2 regions of the Micromonospora sp. WMMA1949 genome follow, and region 1 is predicted to be linked to the other one. Evidence: riboswitches for the same ligand, from Rfam matches in the RefSeq annotation. Region 1 holds a riboswitch; the other holds the start of a gene.

Region 1 (8,381 bases):
CCGTCGAGCGGCACGCCAGCCAGAAGGGCTACCGGGTGCTGCGGGTCACCCGGTAATCCGGTGTCGTCCACCGACCCGGCTCGGGCAGGATGCCCGCGTGGGATACGTGGACGTGGCAGGAGTCGGGCACATCCTCCCGGACGGGCGTGAGCTGTTCAGCGACGTGTCGTTCCGGGTCGGCGAGGGTGCCAAGGTGGCGCTGGTCGGCCCGAACGGCGCCGGCAAGACCACGCTGCTGCGGATGGTCGCCGGTGACCTGCCGGTGAAGACCGGCGCGATCGCCCGCTCCGGTGGGCTGGGCGTGATGCGGCAGTTCATCGGCATGATCGGAGACGAGTCCACGCTCGCCGACCTCGCCCTGTCGCTGGCGCCGCCGGCGCTGCGCGACGCCGGGCGGCGGCTCGCCGAGACCGAGGCGGCCATGCGGGCGGCCGAGGTCCGCGGCAAGTACAGCTCCGCCGCCGCGAAGACCCAGCTCGCGTACGCCGAGGCGCTCGCCGCCTGGGGCGAGACCGGCGGGTACGACGCGGAGGTCCTCTTCGACACCGTCGCCACCATCGTGCTCGACCTGCCGTGGGACAGCGCCCGGGAACGGCCGGTGCGCACGCTGTCGGGCGGCCAGCAGAAGCGTTTCGCGCTGGAACTGCTGCTGCGCGGCCCGGACGAGGTGCTGCTGCTCGACGAGCCGGACAACTTCCTCGACGTACCGGGCAAGCGCTGGCTGGAGGCGCGGCTGCGCGAGTCGGGCAAGTCCGTGCTGTACGTATCGCACGACCGGGAACTGCTGGCGCAGACCGCCGACCGGGTCGTCGCGGTGGAGGGCGGCAGCGCCTGGGTGCACCCGGGCGGCTTCGCGAGCTGGCACGAAGCCCGGGTGGCCCGCCACGCCCGCCTCGACGAGCTGCGCAAACGCTGGGACGAGGAGCACCAGAAGCTGCGTGAGCTGATGCTGATGTACAAGCAGAAGGCCGCGTACAACGACGGGATGGCCTCCCGCTACCAGGCCGCGCAGACCCGGTTGCGCAAGTTCGAGGAGGCCGGGCCGCCGCCCGTACCCCCGAAGGACCAGGACATCCGGATGCGCCTCACCGGCGGGCGGACCGGCAAGCGCGCGGTCATCGCCGAGCAGCTGGAGCTCGACGGCCTGACGTATCCGTTCGACCTCGAACTCTGGTACGGCGACCGGGTCGCGGTGCTCGGCGCGAACGGCACCGGCAAGTCGCACTTCCTGCGCCTGCTGGCGCGGGGCGGCACCGACCCGGAGCCGGGCAACACCCCCGTCGACGGTGCCGGCGCGCTCGCACCGGTCGCCCACGGCGGCGTGGTCCGGCTCGGCGCGCGCGTGCGACCCGGGCACTTCTCGCAGACCCACGACCGGCCGGAACTGATGGCCAAGACACTCGTCGAGGTGCTGTGGCGCGGCGACGACCACCGCGCCGGCATGGACCGGCACGCGGCCATGGCGGCGCTGTCCCGGTACGAGCTGGCCGGTCAGGGCGACCAGCGGTTCGGCACGCTCTCCGGCGGGCAGCAGGCCCGGTTCCTGGTGCTGCTGCTGGAGCTGTCCGGGGCGACCCTGCTGCTGCTCGACGAGCCCACCGACAACCTCGACCTGGCCTCCGCCGAGGCGCTGGAAGCCGGGCTGACCGCGTTCGAGGGGACTGTGGTCGCGGTGACCCACGACAGGTGGTTCACCCGTACCTTCGACCGGTTCGTGCTGTTCCGCGGCGACGGCGACGTGGTGGAGACGCCGGAGCCGGTCTGGGACGTCGGGTGATCGACCGGGACCTGGCCGACCGGCTGTGTGCGGTGGACGGCGTGGTCGCGGTGGCGCTCGGCGGCAGCCGCGCCCGCGGCGACCACCGGCCCGACTCCGACTGGGACCTGGGCCTCTACTACCGGGGTACGCCGGACCTGGCCGGGCTGCGCGCGGTGGCCGCCTCGGTCGCCGACGGGCCGGTGGACCTCACCGCCCCGGGCGGCTGGGGACCGTGGGTCGACGGGGGCGGCTGGCTGCGCGTCGGCGGGGTCGCGGTGGACTGGATCTACCGCGACCTGGACCGCGTGCACCGGGTCTGGGCGGACTGCCGGGCCGGCCGCTACACGGTCGAGGTGCAGGCCGGGCACCCGCTCGGCTTCTACTCCCACGCGTACGCCGGGGAGGTGGCGCTCGGACGGGTGCTCGGCGACCCGACCGGCGAGCTGACCGCGCTGCGGGCCGAGGCCGTCGACTACCCGCCCGCGCTCGGCGCCGCGCTGGTCGCGGCCGGATGGGAGACCGGGCTGCTGCTCGACGGCGCCGCGAAGGGTGCGGCCGGGGGCGACGCCGGCTACGTGGCCGGCTGCCTGTTCCGGGTGGTCGGGGTGCTGGTCCACGCGCTGCACGGCCGCGCCGGACGGTGGCTTGTCAACGAGAAGGGCATGATCGCCTCCGCCGGGCGCCTGCCGGGTACGCCGCCGCACTTCGCCGAGCGGGCGCAGGCACTGCTGGGCGCGGTGGGGCGTACCCCGTCCGAGCTGGCGGCGACAATCGCCGCTGCCCGGACGCTGGCCGCCGAGGTGCTCCCGCTGCCCGGGTGACCCCCGGGCAGCGGGCATAGGGTGGATCTCGTGAGTGAGATGACCTATCGCCGGCTGGGCGACTCCGGGCTCGTGGTGTCCGTGGTCGGTATCGGCTGCAACAACTTCGGCCGCAAACTCGACCTCGACGGCACCCGCGCGGTGGTGGACGCCGCGCTCGACGCCGGGATCAACTTCTTCGACACCGCCGACATCTACGGCGAGCCGCAGGGCGCCTCCGAGGAACTGCTCGGCCAGGCGCTCAAGGGCCGCCGCGACGACGTGGTGGTGGCCACCAAGTTCGGCATGGACATGCACGGCGCGAACGGGCCCGACCACGGCGCCCGGGGCGCCCGCCGCTACATCGCCCGCGCCGTCGAGGCGTCGCTGCGCCGGCTCGGCACCGACCACATCGACCTGTACCAGATGCACGAGCCCGACCCGGGCACCCCGATCGACGAGACGCTCGCCGCGCTGGACGACCTGGTGACCGCCGGCAAGGTGCGCTACCTGGGCAACTCCAACTTCGCCGGGTGGCAGATCGCCGACGCCGACTGGACCGCGTCGTCGCAGGGCCGTACCCGGTTCATCTCCGCGCAGAACCACTACTCGCTGGTGGAGCGCGGGGTGGAGGACGAGGTGATCCCGGCCTGCGAGCGGTTCGGCCTCGGCATGCTGCCGTTCTTCCCGCTCGCCAACGGGCTGCTCACCGGCAAGTACAAGCGCGGCGAGGCACCCCCGGCCGGTAGCCGCCTGGCCGGTGGCGGCCGGTACGCCGAGCGGCTGGCCGCCGCGCGCTGGGACGTCATCGAGGCGATCGAGGCGTACGCGGCCGAGCGCGGGATCAGCATGCTCCAGGTGGCCATCGGCGGCCTGGCGGCCCGTCCCGCCGTGACGTCCGTGATCGCCGGCGCGACCACTGCCGAGCAGGTGAAGGCGAACGCCGAAGCGGGGACGTGGCAGCCCAGCGACGAGGACCTGGACGCCTTGGACGCCATCCTCTGACCGTCCCCGCCGGTGCCGACGCGCCCGCCCGCGCGTCGGGTCCGCCCGTGCGCCCGAGCGTTGGGTCCGCTCGCGCTCGGGTCCCGCCCGTGCGCCCCGCCCGTGCGTTGGGCCCGCCCGCGCTTGGGTCCGCCCGTGCGTCCGGTCCGCGCGTTGGGTCCGCTCGCGCTTAGGTCCGCCCGTGCGCCCGCGCGTTGGGTCCGCTCCCGCTTAGGTCCGCCCGTGCGCTCGCGTTCGGTCCGCCCGCGCGTCGGATCCCGCCCGTGCATCCGGTCCGCGCGTTGGGTCCGCTCGCGCTTGGGTCCCGCCCGTGCGTCCGGTCCGTGCGTTGGGCCCGCCCGCGAGTGGGGCCAGCTCGCTCGATCGGCCCGTCCGCGCGGTCCGTCCGCGCGTTGGGTCCGTCCGCGCGTTCGGTCCACCGGTGTTCGGTCCACCGGTGTTCGGTCCGCCCGCGCATCGCAGGTGCGCCCGCTCGTCGGCGTGCAACCGTCGGGGCTTGCCCCGCGCGGCGGGGTGCGCCCACCGGGCCCCGCCCGCGCGCGGAGGCACCCATGGCGTTCCACTCAGAGGCAGCGCCCACGATGGCTGGAACGGTATGGGTGTCAAGAGGGCCTTGAGACACCCATGGCGTTCCACTCGTCGCCAGATTCAGTCGCGAGTGGAACGCCATGGGTGTCTGCGGCGGCCTCCTGACGCCCGTGGTGTCTCGGGCGGCTCGGCCCGGCCCGGCCCAGCCCGGCTCGGCTCGGCTCGGCTCGGCTCGGCCCGGCCCGGCCCGGCCCGGCTCGGCCCGGCTCGGCTCGGTCGGCCCAGCCCAGCCCGGCCCGGCCCGGCTCGGCCCGGCCCTGCTTGGCCCGGCCCGGCCCGGTTCGGCTCGGCCAGGTCAGGCACCACGGGTCAGGCGCCGGGTGGCGGTGGCCGGGCCGGCGCGCGCCGGGGCGAGACTCGTAGCTGCGGGCTGCGGGCTGCGGGCTGCGGGCTGCGGGCTGCGGGCTGCGGGCTGCGGGCTGGAGGCGCGGCGGGGTGCGGCGGGCTGCGTGCCGGAGGCGTGGTGCGGCGGGGTGCGGACCAGAGGCGTGGCAGGGTGCCGCGGGTGCGGGTGCGGGTGCGGGTGCGGGTGCGGGTGCGGGTGCGGGTGCGGGTGCGGCGGGTGCGGGTCAGTGGTTTGCCGCGGTGGCGCGACGTTCGGCCAGGGCCTGGCGTACCAGGGCGACTGTGGCGTCGGGACGGCGCAGCACGTCGTCGGCGGTGAACCGGAGCACGACCCACCCGGCCGCGCGGAGCGCGTTCAGTCGCGCCACGTCCCGCCGGAAGTGAGCCCGTTCCCGGTGGTGGTCGCCGTCGTACTCGACCGCGAGGCGGAGAGCCGGCCAGGCCAGGTCCACCCGGGCCACGAAGCGTCCGCCGGCGCGCACCTCGTGCTGGGCGGTGAGCGGGCCGAGACCGGCGTCGAGGAGGAGCAGCCGCAGCCGCGTCTCCATCGGAGACTCGCTCAACGGCTCGGCCATCGCCAGCACCTCGCGCAGCAGCGGAGCGCCCGGCCAACCCGTCCGGTCGGCGGCGTAGGCCCGCAGTGCGGGCAGCTTCACGACCCGGCGACGCAGCAGCGCGTCGACGGCGACCAGCGCCTCGGCGAGTGAGCCCTGCCGGCCCAGGTCGAACGCGGTACGCAGCGAGGTGGTGACCGGCAGCCCGCCGAAGAAGGTGCGGTCCCGCTCCGGCAGGGGCGACCGGACCACCCGCAACCGTGGGTGCGGTCGCAGTCGAGCAGCGGTCGGCAGCAGCACGGTGACCGGCGCGTCGCGGGTGAGCACGTCCGCGCCGAACAACCAGGCGGCGCTGCGTCCCGCCAGCACGGCACCCGGCGGCAGGCGCAACGCCACCGCCTCGCACCACATCCGGTGGTCGTCGGCGCGGTGTCCGTCCCGATGCACGTACACGTCCGGGAGCAGGCGAATCCACGTCGGCCCGCGCAGCATCGTCCAGGTGAGCAGCCCTTCGGACACGGCGCGGCCGCCCCGGAACGGCAGGGTCGCCAGGCGGCGCGGGACACGGGCGGGAACGGACATCCCAGCAGCGTGTCGTGACGAGACGGTCACCCACTGCCCCGATCCGGCGGACGGCTGGTTCCTGGGAAAAACCTCACCCGGGCTTCCGTACGGGCAGGAGGCGTCGTACGGTAGGCCGCAAGTGACCCACGGGAGCCCGGTGCGGACCGGGCTGAGAGGGGGGCTGGGAGCCCCCGACCGTCGAACCTGATCCGGGTAATGCCGGCGCAGGGAGGAGCGTTGCCGTGCTGTCCCTGGGACGACTGCATCTCATCACCGACACCCGGCCGGGGCGTGACCCGCTCGCCGTGCTGCGTGCCGCCCTGCCGGTAGCCGGCGCCGACCTCGTCGTGCAGGTGCGCGTGGAGGACGACGCGACCGACCGGGAGGCGTACGAGCTGGCCCGGCTGGTGGTCGACGCCTGCCGGCCGTATGGGGCGCGGTGCCTGGTCAACGACCGGTTGCACGTGGCGCTCGCGGTGGGCGCGGCCGGGGGCCATGTCGGCGCGGACGACCTGCCGGTGCCCGCCGCGCGCCGGGTGCTCGGCCCGGACGCGGTGCTCGGCGCGACCGCCCGCGAGCCGGTGACCGCCCGTGCCGCGGTGGACGCCGGGGCCACCTACCTGGGCGTGGGCCCGTGTCACGTCACCACCACCAAGTCCGGCCTGCCGGAACCGATCGGCCCCGAGGGGATACGCGCGGTGGCGACGGCGGTGTCCGTGCCGGTGATCGCGATCGGCGGGGTGACCGCCGCGACCGTGCCGGCGTTGCGGGCGGCCGGTGCGTACGGGGTGGCGGTGGTCGGCGCGCTCAGCGCTGCTGCCGATCCGGCGTACGCCACCGCCGAGCTGATGCGGGCGCTGACGTGTTAACAAGGGACCCTTCCTCTACCGGAGGCGTTAACAGGGGGCCCTTCCTTACCGAGGTGGCGGTGGTGGGGGGCGGGCCGATCGGGTGGGCGATCGCGTGGCGGTGCGCGCAACGCGGACTGCGCGTGGTGGTGCACGACGACCGGCCCGGGTCGGGCGCCTCGTCGGTGGCCGCCGGGATGCTGTCGCCGGTCGCCGAGGCGTACTTCGGTGAGCACGAACTCACCGCGCTTCTCGTCGAGTCCGCCGCCCGCTGGCCCGGCTTCGCGGCTGAGCTGACCGAGGCGAGCGGCGTCGACATCGGCTACTCCACCGAGGGCACGCTCGTCGTCGGGCTCACCGCCGACGACCTGGCCGAGGCGAGGCGGCTGTGGTCGTACCAGCAGGGGTTGGGACTGCCGATCACGCCGTTGCGTCCCTCGGAGCTGCGCGGTCGCGAGCCGGCGCTGGCGCCGCGCGTGCGCGGCGGCGCTGTCGCGCCCGGTGACCACCAGGTCGATCCGCGGCGGCTGGTCGTCGCGTTGCGCACGGCCGCCGAACGCGCCGGTGTGGAGCTGCGTCCGGCCCGCGTCGGCGCGTTGTCCGAGGTGGACGCGCGGGTCACGGTGGTCGCGGCGGGCTGCGGCGCGGCGGCGCTGACCGGCCTGCCGGTCCGGCCGGTCAAGGGCCAGGTGCTGCGGCTGCGCGCGCCCGGTGACGGTCCGCCGGGCTTCCGGCACGTGATCCGGGGGTACGCGGACAGCGAGTCGGTCTACCTGGTGCCCCGGGACAGCGGTGAGGTCGTGGTCGGGGCGACGGTCGAGGAGCGCGCGGACACCGCTGTCACCGCCGGTGGCGTGCTGACGCTGCTGCGCGCCGCCGCGGAGCTGGTGCCGGAACTCGTCGAGTACGAGCTGGTGGAGGCCGTCGCGGGGCTGCGCCCCGGTACGCCGGACAACGCGCCGATCATCGGGCCGCTGCCGGGGCGGCCGGGCGTGGTCGCGGCGACCGGGCACCACCGGCACGGCATCGTGCTCACCCCGGCTACCGCCGACCTGGTCACCGAGCTGATCGTCACCGGCGAGCCGGATTCCGCGCTCGCCCCCTTCACCCCGGATCGCTTCGGGAAGGAGCGCACGTGAAACTGATCGTCAACGGCACGGGCCGGACGCTGCCCGACGGCGTCACCGTCGCCGAGGTGGTCCGCACCGTCACCGACCGGGAGCGCGGGCTCGCGGTGGCGGTGAACGGCGAGGTGGTGCCGCGCGGCGGCTGGCCGGAGAGCGTGCTGCGCGACGGCGACCGGGTCGAGGTCCTCAGCGCCACCCAGGGCGGGTGAGCGGATGTCCACGTTGGAAATCGGCGGGGTCACGTTCGGCTCCCGGCTCATTCTCGGCACCGGCGGCGCGGCCAACCTGCACGTGCTGGAGCAGGCGATCCGGGCGTCCGGCACCGAGCTGGTGACGCTGGCGCTGCGTCGGGTGGACACCACCCCCGGCGGGTCGGGTGGCCTGCTCGACCTGGTGGAGCGGTGCGGCGTACGGCTGCTGCCGAACACGGCCGGCTGCCGGACCGCTGTGGAGGCGGTGAAGACGGCGCACCTGGCGCGGGAGGCGTTCGACACCGACTGGGTGAAGCTGGAGGTGATCGGTGACGAGCGCACGCTCCTTCCCGACGGGGTGGAGCTGCTGCGCGCCGCCGAGGAGCTGGTGGCGGACGGGTTCACAGTGCTGCCGTACACGTCGGACGATCCGGTGCTGGCGCGGCGGCTGGCCGACGTGGGCTGCGCGGCGGTGATGCCGGCCGGGTCGCCGATCGGTTCCGGGCTGGGCATCGGCAACCCGCATCACATCCGGCTGATCCGGCAGGCCGTCGACGTGCCGGTGGTGCTCGACGCGGGCATCGGCACCGCCTCGGATGC
Region 2 (8,381 bases), 700 kb from region 1:
GTGCCTCCAGCTCGGCGTTGTGCTCGTCGCCGCCGGTGATGTTCGCGGACAGGTAGACCGGCGGGCGCTGCCCCGCCGCGACCAGCCGGGCCACCACCTCGGTGACGATCTGCTGCGCGAGCAGCGCCGCGGTGATCGAGGAGACCGCGCCGACCGCGCCGCCACCCGGAAGCGGCAACGTCGCGTCGCCGTACGGGGCTCCGTTGTCCAGCACCACGTCGGCGAAGTCGGCGAGCTTGCGGCCGGACGGGTGCCGCGAGGTCATCCGGGCCGAGTGCTGCGCCGAGGTGATCGCCACCAGGCCGTGCCCGCGTTCCTTCACGATGGACGCGAACTCGACCATCGCCCCGTTCACGCCCGAGTTCGAGGCCAGCACGAATACGTCCTGCGGCCGGATCGGCGCCAGCTCGTAGAGGCGGTGCGCCACGGCCGGATCGCGTTCCAGCTTCGGGCCGAGCACGTCGGCCGGGTCGCCGCCGATCAGCACCAGGTCCCGCAGCGCGATCCGGTTGGTGGGCACCAGGCCGCCGGCCCGCCCGGCGATCTCCATGGCCAGCGCCTCGGAGTGCCCGGTGCCGAACGCGTGCACCACACCGTCGGCGCGCAGCGCGGCCGCGATCAGGTCGGCCGCGTCGGCCACGTTCTGCCGCTGCGCGGCGGCCACCCGGCCGATCGTCTCGGTCACCACCGCCAGGTACGCGTCGGCGCTCACCGTCATGCCTCCTCCGTTCCTGTGCAACGGGCGAGGATCGCCTCGGCCAGCGGGCCGGGCGCCTCGTCCGGAATCCAGTGGCTGACCCCGGGCAGTTCCACGAACCGGTAGTCACCGGTGACGCGCGCGGCGCACGCCTGCGCCGCCGTCCGGCCGATCGCCACGTCCTTGTCGCTCCAGACGAACGTGGTCGGCACCCCGACCGGGGCGACCGCCTTCATGTCCGCCCCGGTCATCGCGCGATACCAGTTCAGCGCCGCCGTCAACGCGCCCGGCTCGCGCATCGGCTCGGCGTAGCGCGCCACCGTACCGGCGTCGCCCACGCCGCTCAGCAGCTTGCGCAGCGTGGCGCCGTTCCACGCCAGCAGCACCTTCTCCGCCGTACCGGGCTTGCGGAACAACGCGATGTAGGCGGACTTGACCTTCTGCCGGGGGTCGGTGGCGAGCGCGTGGCCCATCGCCGCCGGATGCGGCACCGACACCGCGGTCAGCGTCCGCACCCGGTCCGGGTGCGCCGCCGCCAGGCCCCACGCCACGATGGCGCCCCAGTCGTGGCCGACCACGTGGGCGCGAGTCACCCCGAGCGCGTCGAGCACGGCCGCCGCGTCGGCCACCAGCTCCGGAATCCGGTACGCCCCGATGTCGGCCGGACGCGCGCCGGGCGAGTAGCCGCGCTGGTCGAGCGCGTACGTGCGCAGCCCGGCGGCGTGCAGCGCGGGCGTGACCGCGTCCCACTCGCCCGAGTGCTGCGGGAAGCCGTGCAGCAGCAGGACCGGGTCGCCGCCCTCGGGACCGCCGGCGCGTACCTCGAACGTCAGTCCCCGCGCATCCACCAGCATGATCGCCACCATACCGACACTCGCCCTGCTGGGCCCCGGGCCGTGGTCGGTGCTAGCGTCTGCGACGAGACAACTTCACATCCGACAGGGGAGCGCACAGCGCTGAGAGTGCGGGCCGGTGCCCGCAGACCCTCGAACCTGATCTGGGTAATGCCAGCGCAGGGAGTTCGGTCGACCTCCAGCCGCGTCGCCGTCCGGTGACCACCGGGCGCGGCGTGCGTCTTCTCCTGGTTCACCTCGACGAACTGGGAGCCAATCGTGAACCGTACCGACAGCAACCGCTGGCGTACCGTCGACATCGTCGTCGCCTCGGTCATCGCCGTCGCCTTCGGCGTCGTCTTCTGGGCCTGGGGCCTGCTCTGGAGCGCCACCGACGCGGCGTTCGCGTTCTTCCCGCCGGCGCAGGCAGTGCTCTACGGCGTGTGGCTGATCCCGGCGGTGCTCGCCGGCCTGATCATCCGCAAGCCGGGCGCCGCGCTGTACTGCGAGACGGTGGCCGCCATCATCTCCGCCCTGCTGGGCAGCCAGTGGGCGAGCATCGTGATCCTCCAGGGCCTGATGCAGGGCATCGGCGCCGAGCTGGCCTTCGCGGCGTTCCGGTACCGCTCGTTCCGCCTGCCGGTGGCGGTGCTGGCCGGTGCGCTGACCGGCCTCGGTGCTGCGATCTTCGACTTCGTCTACTGGAACAAGGCGTACGACTTCGCCTCCTACCGCCTCCCGTACGCGCTGATCACTATCGTCAGCGCCACTATCGTCGCCGGTCTGGGCGCGCACGTCCTCACCCGCGCGCTGGCGAACACCGGCGTCCTGGACCGCTTCCCCGCCGGCCGCGACCGCGCCCTGGTCTAGCCCCCCTCCCCACTTCCGCCCGGTGATCAAGGAGTTCGCGTCCGCCGGGGACGGTTCTCCGGACGCGAACTCCTTGATCACGCAGGCTGGGCCGGGAGGGGGTGGTGGGCGGTGAGCGCTGTGGTGCTGCGGGGGTTCGGGTGGCGGCACGGAGGACGCAAGCGCTGGGCTCTGCGCGGAGTGGATCTGCGCGTGGAGAGCGGCGAGCGGGTGCTGCTGCTCGGGCCCTCCGGGGCCGGTAAGAGCACGTTGCTGGCGGCGCTGGCCGGACTGCTGCCGGAGGACTCCGGCGAGCAGGAGGGCACCGTCGAGATCGACGGGCTGGACCCGCGCAAGGCGCGTGAGCGCGTCGGCATCCTGTTCCAGGACCCGCAGACCCAGCTCGTCATGGCCCGCTCCGGCGACGACGTGGCGTTCGGGCTGGAGAACCGGGGCGTACCGGCCGGCGAGATCTGGTCCCGCGTCGACGAGGCGCTGCACCGGGTCGGCTTCCCGTACCCCCGGGACCGCCCGACCGCCGCGCTCAGCGGCGGGGAGCAGCAGCGGCTGGCCCTGGCCGGCACGCTCGCGCTGCGCCCCGGGCTGCTGCTGCTCGACGAGCCCACCGCCAACCTCGACCCGGCCGGCGCCGGCCTGATCCGCCGGGCCGTCGCGAACGCGCTCGACCCGGACACCACGATGATCCTGGTCGAGCACCGGGTCACCGAGGCGCTGCCGCTGGTCGGCCGCGTCGTGGTGCTGGAACCCGGCGGCGGCGTCCGCGCCGACGGGCCGCCCGACGCGGTCTTCGCCGCGCACGGTGACGCGCTGGCCGCCGCCGGGGTCTGGGTACCCGGCCACGTCGCGCCACCCCGGCACGCCACCACGCCGCCCGGCGACGTGCTGCTCACCGCGGAGCGGCTCGGCCTCCCGCCCCGGCTGAACCCCACCGATCTTCGGGTACGCGCCGGCGAGGCGCTCGCCGTCCTCGGCCCCAACGGGGCCGGCAAGTCCACACTGGCGCTGCTCCTGGGCGGCCTGCTGAAACCCGGAGCGGGGGCCGTCACCGCGTCCGCCGAACTCGCCGGGCGGGACGCGCGCACTCCCCCGCACCGCTGGCGGGCACCCGCGCTGGTCCGCCGGATCGGTTCGGTGTTCCAGGACCCGGAGCACCAGTTCGTCACCGCCACGGTCCGCGACGAGCTGGCGCTCGGCCCGCGCCGCATCGGCCGGCCCGAGCCGGCGGTCACCGCCACCGTGGACGAGCTGTTGCACCGGCTGCGGCTGGACCGGCTGGCGGGCGCCAACCCGTACACCCTCTCGGGTGGCGAGGCGCGGCGGCTGAGCGTGGCGACGGCGCTGGCCACCGCGCCCCGCCTGCTGATCTGCGACGAGCCCACGTTCGGCCAGGACCGGCGGACCTGGCTGGAGCTGGTCGACCTGCTGGCCGAGCTGCGCGACGCCGGGCACGGCGTGGTCACGGTGACCCACGACGAGGACTTCGTCGCCGCGCTCGCCGACCGGACGCTCGCCCTGGACCGCCCGCCCGCCGGGGTGCTCCCGTGATCAACCTCGAACCGGTCGCCGCGCCCGGCGCGCCGCTGGCCCGGCGCAACCCGGTGGCGAAGCTGGCCGCCGCGGTGGTCTTCACGCTGATCCTGGTGGCGACGCTCGATCCGGTGGCCCCGGCCCTCGCCATCGCCGTCGAACTCGCGGTGCTGCCGCTGTTCGGCGTCCGCTACCGGGTGCTGGCCCGCCGGGCCTGGCCGCTGCTCGCCGGCGCCGTCGGCATCCTCGTCACGCTGGTGCTGTTCGCGGCCGACCGCTCCGGCCCGGTGCTGCTCCAGGCCGGACCGATCCTGGTCACCCAGGGCGTGCTGATGACCGCGCTCGGGCTGGTGCTGCGCATGTTCGCGGTGGCGCTGCCCGGCATCGTCGTGTTCGCCACCACCGACCCGACGGACCTGGCCGACGCGTTGATCCAGAACGCGAGGACGCCCGCCCGGTTCGCCATCGGGGCGCTCGCCGCGTTCCGGATGGTGCCGCTGCTGGAACAGGAGTGGCGGATGATCAGCATGGCCCGCCGGGCCCGCGGCGTGGACGCGGGCCGCAACCCGGTGGCCAGGTTGCGGCTTTTCGCGTCCACCGCGTTCACGCTGTTGGTGGGCGCGATCCGGCGGGGTACCCGGCTGGCGGTGGCGATGGACGCCCGGGGCTTCGACGCCGGCACCCCGCGCACAGTGGCCCGTCCCCAGCGCTTCACCGGCGCCGACGCCCTGCTCGTCGCAGGCGCCGCCCTGCTGGCAGGCGCCGCCTTGGCGACAAGCATCGCCCTGGGCACCTTCCGCCCCTTGATCGGCTGACCCCCTCCCCCTCCCCCTCCCCCTCCACCTTCCGCCCCGTTGATCATGAAGTTGACGGCACCGGTTGCCCGTTTTGCCGCCGCCAACCTCATGATCAACCAGGATCGGGCGAGATCTTGGTAGGGAATGGCCCCTATGGGGGCCGGAATCTTCCAAGATCTTCGGGGACGCTCGGGCGGGGCTGTCGGTCAGCTGCGGCGGAAGGCGTAGAACCGGGTCTGGCCGGCGCGCTGGCTACGTCCGGTGAACCGGGCCTGCCGCCCTGCCGGTGGCCCCGATCTCGGCGGCGTCGCGGATGCGCCGGGCAGGACCGGGGACTCCGGAGACTCCGATGGCGACACGGTGGACGCCGCCGGCTCGGCGGGAAGCCCCACCGCAGACACGGTGGACGCTGCCGCCTCGGTGGGGAGCCCCACCGCAGACACGGTGGGCGTCGCCGGCGCGGTGGGGAGCACCACGGCGGGCGGCGCCACGGTGAGCGCGTCGAGCTTCGGCGGGGCCACCTGCGGCGCGGACTGCTTGCGGGACTTCTTCGGATTGCGCTTCGCGGGCATTCGCGGGCCTCCTGTCGTGCGGGCGCGTCGACCGGGACGCTCCGAGCGAGGGCTCCGGTGCGTTCCGATCACGACAGACACCGCGACCGACGGCGGCGGGAAGGAATGCGGACGCCCGGAGCAGGACAGGTCCACGGCACTTCGGCGGTGGACCGGGCTCGGAGGTGGGGCGTCACTTACGCATGCGGCAACGCTATCCCGCCGCCCGGACCTCCCGCACCCGAATTACGGAGAAGGACCACCGGGAGGCGAGGCGCGAACGCGCCGCGGACGCACGGCCACCCACCGGTCACGCCCTGTCGACGTCCCCGCCCACTGCCCCGACGACCGCGATACGGTCGCAGCACGGCAGCACGAACGAGAGGTGGCGGTACGCATGGCAGAGCAGGCGACGGCGCAGATCGGAGTCACCGGTCTGGCGGTGATGGGCCGCAACCTGGCCCGGAACCTGGCCCGCAACGGCTTCGCCGTGGCGGTGCACAACCGGTCGCCGGAACGTACCCGCAGCCTCGTCGCGGAGCACGGCGACGAGGGCACGTTCGTGCCGTCGGAGTCCCTCGCGGACTTCGTCGGCTCGCTCGAGCGGCCCCGCGCGGTGATCGTGATGGTGAAGGCCGGCGCGCCCACCGACGCGGTGATCGACGAACTGGTCCCGCTGCTGGAGGAGGGCGACATCGTCGTCGACTGCGGCAACGCGCACTTCGCCGACACCCGCCGCCGGGAGGAGGCGCTGCGCGAGCACGGCCTGCACTTCGTCGGCACCGGCGTGTCCGGCGGCGAGGAGGGCGCGCTGCTCGGCCCGAGCATCATGCCGGGCGGTTCGGCGGAGTCGTACCAGAAGCTGGGGCCGATCTTCTCCAAGATCGCCGCGCACGTGGACGGCGAGCCCTGCTGCCGGCACGTCGGCCCGGACGGCGCGGGCCACTTCGTGAAGATGGTGCACAACGGCATCGAGTACGCCGACATGCAGCTCATCGCCGAGGCGTACGACCTGTTGCGGGCCGGTCTGTCGGCGAGCCCGGCGGAGATCGCGGAGATCTTCCGGGAGTGGAACGGCGGCGAGCTGGGGTCGTTCCTCATCGAGATCACCGCCGACGTGCTCGGCCACACCGACGCGGCCACCGGTCAGGCGTTCGTGGACGTGGTGCTCGACCAGGCCGAGCAGAAGGGCACCGGCCGCTGGACCGTGCAGAGCGCGCTCGACCTGGGCATCCCGATCACCGGTATCGCCGAGGCCACGTTCGCCCGGTCGCTGTCCGGCCACGCCGACCAGCGCGAGGCCGCCCGCCGGGTATTCGCGGACGCGGGCGACAAGTGGCAGGTGGACGACCGGGAGGCGTTCGTCGAGGACGTGCGCCGTGCGCTGCTGGCCAGCAAGATCGTCGCGTACGCGCAGGGGTTCGACCACATCCGGGCCGGCAGCCGGGAGTACGACTGGGACATCGACCTGGGCGGCACGGCCACGATCTGGCGGGGCGGCTGCATCATCCGGGCCGGTTTCCTGGACCGGATCCGGGAGGCGTACGACGCGGAGCCGGACCTGTCGACGCTGCTCGTCGCGCCGTGGTTCGCCGAGCGGGTCAGCGCCGGCGTTCCGGCCTGGCGACGAGTGGTGGCCGACGCGGCCCGGGCGGGCGTGCCGGCCCCGGCCTTCGGTTCGTCGCTGGCCTACTTCGACGCGCTGCGGGCGCAGCGGCTGCCGGCCGCGCTGATCCAGGGCCTGCGGGACAACTTCGGCGCGCACACCTACCACCGGGTGGACCGGGACGGCTCGTTCCACACGCTATGGGCGGGTGACCGCTCCGAAGTGGAGGCGTGAGCCCGGCCGGACAGGTCACCAGGCTCGCGGGGCGTGCGGGTCGGGCGCCCAGCCGGCGGCCGGCTCGCCTGCCGCCAGTTCGCCGATCTCGCCGGAGCGGACCGCCGGGGTGTGCCCGAGGTCGGCGCACCACCGCTGCGCCACGTCGGCGCAGAGAGCCGCTACGGCGTCCCGGTGGGTCGCCTCCACCAGATCGGCGGCGGCCAGGGCAGCAGTCATCTCGTACCGGAGATCGCGCATCCTCCACCCCCCGTGGCGGGCGCGCACCCGGCGGCACGCCCTGCGCCGATCGTAGAGCGGAACGCCCCGCGCCCGGCGGGAAAGCCGGATGCGGGGCGTCACGCTCACGTCGGGTGCCGGCCGCGGCCATCAGGGCCGGACGTCGCGGTCAGAAGAACCGGCGACGCTTGGCCTTCTGCGGCCGGACCAGGTCGGCGCCCTTGGTCAGCAGACGGCTCACCCCGGACGGGCCGCGACGGGCCTCCAGGGTGTGGCTGAGCCGGCGCGCGCCGGCCGCCGCCAGCGGCACGGCGACCGCCATGAACGCCCACTGCGCGATCCGCTTCTGAATCATGTGGTTCACCTCCGCGTTTGCTGTCTGGAGGTATCGGTACCCACCGCGGCGCCTTGGTAAGCGTGACGTCAGGCGCCCGGGGCGACCGGGTTGGGCAGGGCACCGCCGAAGCGGCGGTCGCGCTGGGCGTACAGCTCGCAGGCGTACCAGAGGTGGCGGCGGTCGAAGTCGGGCCAGAGCGTGTCCAGGTAGACCAGCTCGGCGTACGCGGTCTGCCAGAGCAGGAAGTTGGAGATGCGCTGCTCCCCGGAGGGGCGCAGGAACAGGTCGACCTCGGGCACCTCGGGGTGGTAGAGGTATCGCGCGATCGTCTTCTCGTTCACCTTGGCCGGGTCGAGCTTGCCCGCTGCGACGTCGCGGGCGATCCCGGCGGCGGCGTCGGCGATCTCGGCCTGGCCACCGTAGTTGACGCAGAACTGCAGCGTGAGCGTCGAGTTGCCGCGGGACATCTCCTCGGCGGTCTGCAGCTCGGAGATGACGCTCTTCCAGAGCCGGCCGGCGCGGCCCGACCAGACCACCCGGACGCCCAGGTCGACGAGCTGGTCGCGGCGGCGGCGGATGACGTCGCGGTTGAAGCCCATCAGGAAGCGGACCTCGTCCGGCGAGCGCCGCCAGTTCTCGGTGGAGAACGCGTACGCCGACAGGTAGGGAATCCCCATCTCGATCGCGCCCTCGACGGTGTCGAACAGGCT

What was found. A riboswitch is a leader RNA that binds a small molecule or an ion and turns the genes downstream of it on or off. The one in region 1 is predicted to bind thiamine pyrophosphate.
Region 2: linked by a shared signal. The riboswitch ahead of O7607_RS19320 (ECF transporter S component) and the one ahead of thiE (thiamine phosphate synthase) in region 1 are both predicted to bind thiamine pyrophosphate.

The regions. Positions count from the first base shown of each region.
Region 1 is NZ_JAPZBG010000001.1:3,374,026-3,382,406, forward strand. Features, by position in the region: gene O7607_RS16050 (class I SAM-dependent methyltransferase) at 1-56, shown strand, start outside; gene O7607_RS16055 (ABC-F family ATP-binding cassette domain-containing protein) at 98-1,777, shown strand; gene O7607_RS16060 (nucleotidyltransferase family protein) at 1,774-2,580, shown strand; gene O7607_RS16065 (aldo/keto reductase) at 2,602-3,564, shown strand; gene O7607_RS16070 (endonuclease domain-containing protein) at 4,722-5,633, opposite strand; TPP riboswitch at 5,752-5,863, shown strand; gene thiE (thiamine phosphate synthase) at 5,858-6,484, shown strand; gene thiO (glycine oxidase ThiO) at 6,478-7,602, shown strand; gene thiS (sulfur carrier protein ThiS) at 7,599-7,799, shown strand; gene O7607_RS16090 (thiazole synthase) at 7,804-8,381, shown strand, end outside.
Region 2 is NZ_JAPZBG010000001.1:4,074,057-4,082,437, reverse strand. Features, by position in the region: gene O7607_RS19330 (SIS domain-containing protein) at 1-718, opposite strand, end outside; gene O7607_RS19325 (alpha/beta fold hydrolase) at 715-1,551, opposite strand; TPP riboswitch at 1,628-1,734, shown strand; gene O7607_RS19320 (ECF transporter S component) at 1,810-2,400, shown strand; gene O7607_RS19315 (ABC transporter ATP-binding protein) at 2,512-3,945, shown strand; gene O7607_RS19310 (energy-coupling factor transporter transmembrane component T family protein) at 3,942-4,742, shown strand; gene O7607_RS19305 (hypothetical protein) at 4,931-5,296, opposite strand; gene gndA (NADP-dependent phosphogluconate dehydrogenase) at 5,673-7,115, shown strand; gene O7607_RS19295 (thioredoxin reductase) at 7,131-7,355, opposite strand; gene O7607_RS19290 (hypothetical protein) at 7,504-7,689, opposite strand; gene O7607_RS19285 (isoprenyl transferase) at 7,758-8,381, opposite strand, start outside.